DNA from 4 places in the Enterobacter cloacae subsp. cloacae ATCC 13047 genome. Region 2 is predicted to be linked to each of the others. Evidence: predicted binding sites of a transcription regulator. Region 2 holds the regulator's gene; each other region holds the start of a gene.

Region 1 (2,206 bases), 1.9 Mb from region 2:
GGGCTTCCACTTCCAGCGCGTTACGGAACAGTTTCTTGTCCTGCTCGAAACGGATGAACGGGTTCTGACGGCTGGAAGCTTTAACTTCTTCCAGTTTGATTTTGTCAATCTGGCGGGCACGCGATGTTGCCTGACGGGATTTAGAGGCGTTGGCGCTAAAGCGGCTGACGAAGGATTGCAGGTCCGCAATCTGCGCTTTCTTCTTGGCGTTATCCGCCAGCAGACGTTCACGCGCCTGGGTGGCCGCCGTCATGTATTCGTCGTAGTTGCCCGGGTAAACACGCAGCTCACCGTAATCCAGATCCGCCATGTGCGTACACACCATGTTCAGGAAGTGACGGTCGTGCGAGATGATGATCATGGTGCTGTCACGGTCGTTGAGCGTCTGCTCCAGCCAGCGGATGGTGTCGATGTCCAGGTTGTTCGTCGGTTCATCGAGCAGCAGAATGTCCGGGTTAGAGAACAGTGCCTGCGCCAGCAGCACACGCAGCTTCCAGCCAGGTGCCACTTCGCTCATTGGGCCGTAATGCTGTTCGACCGGAATGCCCACGCCCAGCAGCAGCTCGCCCGCACGCGCTTCTGCAGAATAACCGTCCATTTCGCCGTATTGCGTCTCCAGATCGGCCACTTTGTAGCCATCTTCTTCGCTCATTTCGGCCAGAGCGTAGATACGGTCGCGCTCCTGCTTCACTTCCCACAGCTCCGCGTGCCCCATGATCACGGTGTCGAGCACGGTGAACTCTTCAAAGGCGAACTGATCCTGACGCAGTTTACCGATGCGCTCGTTGGGATCGAGCGACACGTTGCCGAGCGTCGGCTCCAGGTCACCGCCGAGGATCTTCATAAAGGTGGATTTACCGCTACCGTTGGCACCAATCAGGCCGTAACGGTTGCCGCCGCCAAATTTGACGGAAATGTTTTCGAACAGCGGCTTACTGCCAAACTGCATAGTGACGTTGCTGGTAACTAACACGGGGAGATTCCTGCGAAAAGTGTGATAAACACGGCATTATGCCACAATTCCGAATTGAGATCCTGTGTTGCGACGCTCCGCTAAACTTTAACAAAATCGAAAAAAATGTGATTTCGTACACATCTGAATTCCCTGTTAGCGGGAATGCACATATAATGCGCTCCCATCACAGATTCAGACTTATCAACTCACGCCTGAATGGCTTAGATACCTCGCACAACATGAACATGAAATTAACAACGCTTTTTGCGGCGGCGTTAGCCGTAGTAGGTTTTTGCAAAACCGCTTCTGCGGTGACTTATCCGCTGCCGACAGACGGTAGCCGTCTGGTGGGTCAAAACCAGGTGGTGACGGTGCCTGAGGGTAACACTCAGCCGCTGGAGTATTTCGCAGCACAGTACCAGCTGGGCCTGTCTAACATGCTGGAAGCGAACCCGGGCGTTGACCCATACCTGCCAAAAGCAGGTACCGTTCTCAATATCCCTCAGCAGCTGATCCTGCCGGATACCGTTCATGAAGGTATCGTGATTAACAGCGCGGAGATGCGTCTGTATTACTATCCGAAAGGCACCAACACGGTAATCGTGCTGCCAATCGGTATCGGTCAGCTGGGTAAAGATACCCCGCTGAACTGGACCACCAAAGTTGAACGTAAGAAAGCAGGCCCAACCTGGACCCCAACGGCGAAAATGCACGCGGAATACATCGCGGCAGGTGAACCGCTGCCAGCCGTGGTTCCAGCAGGCCCGGATAACCCAATGGGTCTGTACGCCCTGTACATCGGCCGCCTGTACGCCATCCACGGTACCAACGCTAACTTCGGTATCGGCCTGCGCGTAAGCCACGGCTGCGTGCGTCTGCGTAACGACGACATCAAATTCCTGTTCGAAAACGTGCCGGTAGGTACCCGCGTCCAGTTCATCAACGAACCGGTTAAAGCGACCTCTGAGCCGGATGGCAGCCGTTACATTGAAGTGCACAACCCGCTGTCCACCAGCGAAGACCAGATCAACAATAACGAAATCGTGCCGATTACGCTGACCAGCGCGGTGCAGTCCGTGACCTCTCAGCCGGACGTGGAAACGACTATCGTTGACCAGGCTGTGCAGAACCGTTCCGGTATGCCGGTGCGTTTGAACTAATCGCGACACAGCGAAAAAAGCGGGCTTCGATGCCCGCTTTTTTTTATCCGTTATTCACGATCACAATCCCGCCGTGGTCGTAACGATAATG
Region 2 (2,206 bases):
GGCACTATCAGGCAAGCAGCATCAGGCACAGACGGGTTCTGTCATACCTGAGTCTGGCAGAAGAAGTCATCCGGCATGAGCCAGGAAAAGTGAGACGGCTGAATATAGTTAACGAGATGAAAAAGCTGGGAAAAGAGTACCAGTAATATGGTCATGGTGGCATGACCATATTACTGGGGATCCCTCAGCCCGGTGGGAGAGGGTTAGGGTGAGGGCATCAACACGCACGATGCCCCATCAATCACGCCTCGATCACTTCATACGAATGGGTAATTTTTACCGCTTTCTCCAGCATTAACGCCACAGAGCAGTATTTCTCCGCAGACAGATCCACCGCGCGTGAGACGGCAGCATCTTTCAGCGCGTTCCCGGTGACAACAAAATGCAGGTTAATGTGCGTGAACAGGCGTGGCGCCTCTTCGCGACGTTCTGACGTGAGCTTGACTTCACAGTCGGTCACATCATGACGGCCCTTTTGCAGAATCGACACCACGTCAATCGCGCTGCATCCACCTGCCGCCATCAGCACCATTTCCATTGGGCTGGGTGCTTTATCGCCGGAGTTACCGTCCATCAAAATCTGGTGTCCCGACGAGGACTCGCCCAGGAACGTTAAACCTTCTACCCATTTCACGCGCGCTTGCATATTCATTAGCTCCAACGTTGCATTTTTGGTGACAGATTACGCGTGCGTTACATTTCTCGCAATGGAAGGCGACCTGCGTCATGCTGAAGCGAGACACCAGGAGACACGCGGCGAAAGCTATGCTAAAACACTCTGGATGCTACAGTAATACATTGACGTTACACATGTATGCAGAGGACATCAAACTTTACTGGCTGCGAAACGTTACGACAGCCGACTTCCCAGGTATGGGTAAGAATTCGATTGCAACCCCAGAGTCCGGATGCATCTTATGACTCTGGTGACAGCTTATAACAGAGGATAACAGCGCATGGTGCTTGGCAAACCGCAAACAGACCCGACTCTCGAATGGTTCTTGTCTCATTGCCACATTCATAAGTACCCATCGAAGAGCACGCTGATTCACCAGGGTGAAAAAGCGGAAACGTTGTATTACATCGTCAAAGGCTCGGTGGCAGTGCTGATCAAAGATGAAGAAGGGAAAGAGATGATCCTTTCTTATCTGAACCAGGGCGATTTTATCGGTGAACTGGGCCTGTTTGAAGAAGGCCAGGAACGTAGCGCCTGGGTTCGTGCAAAGACAGCATGTGAAGTGGCTGAAATTTCCTACAAGAAATTCCGTCAGTTGATTCAGGTTAACCCTGACATCCTGATGCGTCTTTCTTCGCAGATGGCTCGCCGTCTGCAGGTGACATCAGAGAAAGTGGGTAACCTCGCCTTCCTGGACGTGACCGGCCGTATCGCGCAGACCCTGCTGAACCTGGCGAAACAGCCAGACGCTATGACCCACCCTGACGGCATGCAAATTAAAATTACCCGCCAGGAAATTGGTCAGATCGTCGGTTGCTCCCGTGAAACAGTGGGCCGTATCCTGAAAATGCTGGAAGATCAGAACCTGATCTCCGCCCACGGTAAAACCATCGTGGTTTACGGAACCCGTTAATCCCGATAAAACGGCGTGCCATCGCAAGGTGTCACGCCGTTTTTGTCTCTACTCCCCATGTGGCGCAGGCTGATTTATCACCCGGAAGTTAACTACGCACTGCGACAAACGCTGGTGTTGTGCCTTCCTGTGGCCGTGGGCCTGATCCTTGGGCATCTTCAGCAGGGGCTGCTGTTTTCACTGGTTCCCGCCTGCTGCAACATTGCCGGTCTCGACACCCCGCATAAGCGTTTTTTCAAACGTCTGATTATCGGCGGTTCGCTGTTTGCCGGGTGTAGCCTGGCCGTGCAGCTTTTGCTGGCCCGCGATATTCCGCTGCCGCTAATCCTGAGCGTGCTGGCGATGACGCTGGGGGTGACCGCCGAAATCAGTTCGCTGCACGCGCGGTTACTGCCCGCCTCACTCATCGCGGCCATCTTTACCCTGAGTCTCGCAGGTAACATGCCAGTGTGGGAGCCGCTGCTGATCTACGCCCTCGGTACGCTATGGTATGGCCTGTTTAACTGGTTCTGGTTCTGGCTGTGGCGGGAACAACCGCTGCGTGAATCCCTGAGCCTGCTCTATGTCCAGCTTGCGGAGTACTGCGAAGCCAAATACACACTGCTGACCCAGCATAC
Region 3 (2,206 bases), 370 kb from region 2:
GTAGGGCCTGTCATTGAGGATGTGTAAGCCGTTGCCGCGCCACACCAGCACCAGCTCACAAAATTCGTGGGTATGCTCGGCAAAGACATTTTGCGGGTAGCGGTCGGCCACCGCGACGGCCTGACTCGCGGAGGCAAAAAAATCATCTTTGCGAAGAATTAACTGAGCGGCCACACCACAACCTCTACGGTGAATAACCGGACATTATTAGCCTTTTTGCGGCAATAAAACGGTGATTGCCTTCGCGTTACTGAAGTGAAGCATCCTTCCCCTGACGGATATCGCGCGGCGACCAGCTAAACTCGCGGCGAAAAAGGGTCGAAAAGTGATTACTGTCGCCGAAACCGCAGCGATAGGCGATATCCGTGACGCTTTCATCGGTGTGACGTAAAAGATGACGCGCCTTAATCAGGCGCAGACGATTGAGGTAGCGCTGGGGCGTTAGCCCGGTGTGCTGCTTGAGCTGACGATGGAGCGTGCGTAACGACAGCGAAAAATCATCCGCCAGCGTTTCCCAGCACACATCCTCGGCGAAATGGTCCTCCAGCCAGGCCATCAGCTGGTTCAGCCGCGCGTCGTTATTTGCCAGCCCTTCCACCAGAGAGCTGCGACGCAGCAGCACCAGCAGCTGCATAAACAGCAGCTCGCGGGTGGCAATGGCATGGGTCTCCTGCCCGTCCTCGCTCTGCTCCAGTTGATTCACCAGCTGGCGCACCTGCTGCAACGTGGACTGATTCACCCGCCAGTGAGACGGGTAGTGCCCATCCTGCTCCTGAGGCAGGAGCTTGTTCAACCCCGACAGAAACTGGAACGCGTCCGGCGAACGATAGAGCACGTTGGTCAGGCACAGATTGTCGGTATGTTCATACAAATGCCTGTCGTGATCGCGCACGAAGCACACCATACCGCCGCTGATGGTGTACGGCTGGCCGTTAAAGACATGAATGCCTGTCCCATGCTCGACAATCACAATTTCATGAAAATCATGATGATGTTCAGGAAACGCAGCCTGCGGGAGCCGTGGCTCAATCGCGACCGGAGACGTTCCCGACGGGAAAAAATCGACGCTGTGCAGTACGGTCATAACGGCCCCCACCAATGAGAAAAGTTCTCAAAATAGTAATTAAGGCCTTCCACACTCACCTTAAATTTTTGACAGCAAACGTCGCAAAAGCTGTCCATTTTTCAAGAAACAGACGGAAAAATCGGGAAATGCGGTCAGCGTCACATTGCCCGAAAACCCCGCCCTGACTGGAAATTGTGAACTCCCTCACGTTCATCTTTGCTTTCTTGCCAGCGCGAGATTCGGGCTGTCAGTGACGAGAAGGTGGTCTTTTCTTCCCTTTTTTACACTCAGCACCAATGACTTAAGAAGGGACCTGACCATGACTTTTCGCCATTGTGTGGCTGTCGATTTAGGCGCATCCAGCGGCCGCGTAATGCTCGCCACCTGGGACTGCGGCAAGCGCACACTTACGCTTCGCGAAATGCACCGTTTCGCCAACTGCCTGCAAAAACTGGACGGTTTTGATACCTGGGATATTGATGCCCTGGAAGCGGAGATCCGCACCGGACTGAACAACGTCTGCAACGACGGCATTCGCATCGACAGCATTGGCATTGATACCTGGGGGGTGGACTACGTTCTGCTCGACAGCCACGGCGACCGCGTCGGCCTGCCCGTCTCGTATCGCGACAGCCGCACCGACGGGCTGATGACACAGGCCATCGCGCAGCTTGGCAAGGACAACATCTATGGCCGCAGCGGCATTCAGTTTCTGCCCTTTAACACGCTGTATCAGCTGCGCGCGCTGGTTGAGCAGCAGCCGGAGCTGGTCAAAAAGGTGGCGCACGCGCTGCTGATCCCGGACTACTTAAGCTACCGGCTGACCGGCAACATGAACTGGGAATACACCAACGCCACCACCACGCAGTTGGTCAACATTAACACCGACAGCTGGGATGAAATCCTGCTGGCCTGGACCGGCGCTTCGCCTTCCTGGTTCGGCACGCCGACCCATCCGGGTAACGTAATCGGTTACTGGATTTGCCCGCAGGGGAATGAAATCCCGGTGGTCGCCGTCGCCAGTCACGACACCGCCAGCGCGGTGATTACATCTCCGTTGGCCGGTAAAGACGCGGCCTATCTCTCTTCCGGCACCTGGTCGCTGATGGGCTTTGAGAGCAAAACGCCGTACACCAGCGA
Region 4 (2,206 bases), 1.5 Mb from region 2:
CACAGTTCAACGGTGCAAACTGCGGCGGAAGCGGCTCAGTACCTGGCTATCCAGCCCCAGGCAGTCACCCTGTAATTCGGCACTCAGTTTTGCCATAAACTGGATGAGAAAATCGGCGTTGTGGCGTGCCAGCTCGCGCCCCATTTCTGTTTGCATTGTATCAGGCAGGCGCAGCAGCTTGGTCTGAAAATGGTCGAGGGCAAACGCCCGGTCATCAAGGGTTCGCGCATCAGCAAAGGGATCGCGTGCGTCAAAAAGCGGCACGCCCAGCGCCCCCGAAACGGCAAACACGCGCGCCAGGCCAATCGCCCCTAACGCTTCCAGCCGGTCAGCATCCTGCACAATTTTCGCTTCCAGACTCTGCGGCGCGATCCCGGCACTGAAGCTGTGCGCCTCAATAGCATGCGCCACGGCGTCATAATGCGCGGGGGGAAAGTCCGGGAAGTCGCGATGCAGGATCTCACGCGTTTTACGCGCTGCCAGCTGGGATGACTGGCCGCGTTCAGGATGGTTTTTCGGCAGGCTGACAATATCGTGGAAATAGCAGGCGGTCAGGATCACCAGCGGCTCGACCGCCTGGTTAGCCAGGATTTTTTGCGCCGTCATCCAGACGCGACGAAAGTGCGAAATATCATGCGCGGTGTCGTCGGTGGTGTGGTTTTCCCCGAGCCAGCGCTCAAAACGTTGCTGCCACTGCGTAAGTTCCATCATCACGTCCTGTTGTTAAAATGGTTACAATAGCAACTTTCCCGGACGCTATCACGAGTTGTCCTGACGGGGACGGGTGTACCACGCAATCCCGCCCAGGATCAGGCCGACCGTGCCCAGCACCAGAAACCCCAGCAATGCCCCAAGCCATTTGCCGCTGGTCGAACCCAAATCCCCTTCCACTGCTGCATTCGGCAGCGACGGTATTTTACTGATGACCCAAACATACCGGGCCATCGCCCAGACAAAGTAACCGCAAAAAGCATAAAACACCCACAGGGCCAGTTTGCCTCCCAGGCTGCGTTCGATTTTTCGTTCCATCTTTCACTCCACGGTCACTGCCGTACCGTTTGCACATGCTTACTCTAGTTTTGTGACAGTTATCACATTTTGGCATTAAACCCTGTACTGTGTGAAGGTTTCTGACGCTCAGTTTGCGTTAAGTTGATCCTGGGCAAGGTTACAGAAGAGGACGACTGGTGAGTGTTTAATTCGGAGAAATATAATTTAGGTTAATAATAGAATTTATAAAATAACCACGAAAAATACTTAACAATAATTAACCAATATATATTTCAAATTATAATTCACGAGAAAAATAAAGCGACACTAGACATATTTAGTAATATTTTTACCCATTTAATTACATTTATTATTGAACTTAAAACCCCTCTCCTGGAATAGTATCGACGCTGTAGTTGCGGAGCGTGATTACATATATTCATATAAATTATCTCTAAAGGGAATATATAATGAAAAGAAAAGTATTGGCCATTCTTGTACCCGCGTTATTAATGGCTGGCGCAGCAAATGCCGCTGAGATGTACAATAAAGACGGTAATAAAGTTGACCTGTACGGTAAAGTCGATGCACGTCATACCTTCTCTGACAACCCTGGCGACGATGGCGATGAAACCTATGTGCAGGTTGGCTTCAAAGGTGAAACCCAGATCACCAACGATCTGATCGGTTACGGCCAGTGGGAATATAAAACCTACGCAAATAATACTGAGTCCGCCGGTGATAAATCCTTTAACCGTCTGGCCTATGCGGGTCTGAAATATGGCGAATACGGTTCATTTGATTATGGCCGTAATTATGGTGTCGTCTATGACGTAGAAGCCTGGACCGATATGCTGCCGGTATTTGGTGGTGATTCCTACACCTGGACTGATAACTTTATGAATGGCCGTGCTAACGGTCTGGCGACCTACCGTAATACGGATTTCTTTGGTCTGGTTGAAGGTCTGAATTTTGCGCTGCAATATCAGGGCGCGAATGAAGGTCAGGACGCGACAGAAGATCAGGAAGGAACCAAAAATGGTCATGACGACGTGCGTTTCCAGAATGGCGACGGCTTCGGTATGTCTACCACCTATGATTTCGATTTCGGCCTGAGCCTGGGTGCGGCATATTCTTCCTCTGATCGTAGCAACAAACAAGAAGGTTACGGTGAGAAATACAGCGCTCGTTACGCGGGCGGTAAAACAGCAGAAGC

The links. The regulator CRP, encoded in region 2, controls carbon source genes, mostly activating them, when cyclic AMP is high. The targets are predictions, from matches to a motif close to ATGTGANNNNNNTCACAT.
Region 1: a site for CRP is predicted at 1,079-1,096, ahead of ECL_RS14225 (ABC-F family ATPase). Genes of this name have one in related genera too.
Region 3: a site for CRP is predicted at 1,213-1,230, ahead of rhaS (HTH-type transcriptional activator RhaS). Genes of this name have one in related genera too.
Region 4: a site for CRP is predicted at 1,080-1,097, ahead of drpB (cell division protein DrpB). Genes of this name have one in related genera too.

The regions. Positions count from the first base shown of each region.
Region 1 is NC_014121.1:2,947,458-2,949,663, forward strand. Features, by position in the region: gene ECL_RS14225 (ABC-F family ATPase) at 1-973, opposite strand, end outside; gene ldtB (L,D-transpeptidase) at 1,195-2,115, shown strand; gene ECL_RS14235 (GntR family transcriptional regulator) at 2,159-2,206, opposite strand, start outside.
Region 2 is NC_014121.1:4,840,973-4,843,178, forward strand. Features, by position in the region: gene ECL_RS23620 (IS4 family transposase) at 1-146, shown strand, start outside; gene ECL_RS23625 (OsmC family protein) at 242-646, opposite strand; gene crp (cAMP-activated global transcriptional regulator CRP) at 957-1,589, shown strand; gene ECL_RS23635 (YccS/YhfK family putative transporter) at 1,647-2,206, shown strand, end outside.
Region 3 is NC_014121.1:5,208,413-5,210,618, forward strand. Features, by position in the region: gene rhaR (HTH-type transcriptional activator RhaR) at 1-174, opposite strand, end outside; gene rhaS (HTH-type transcriptional activator RhaS) at 248-1,084, opposite strand; gene rhaB (rhamnulokinase) at 1,386-2,206, shown strand, end outside.
Region 4 is NC_014121.1:3,298,448-3,300,653, forward strand. Features, by position in the region: gene ECL_RS16025 (phosphohydrolase) at 7-708, opposite strand; gene drpB (cell division protein DrpB) at 760-1,029, opposite strand; gene ompC (porin OmpC) at 1,461-2,206, shown strand, end outside.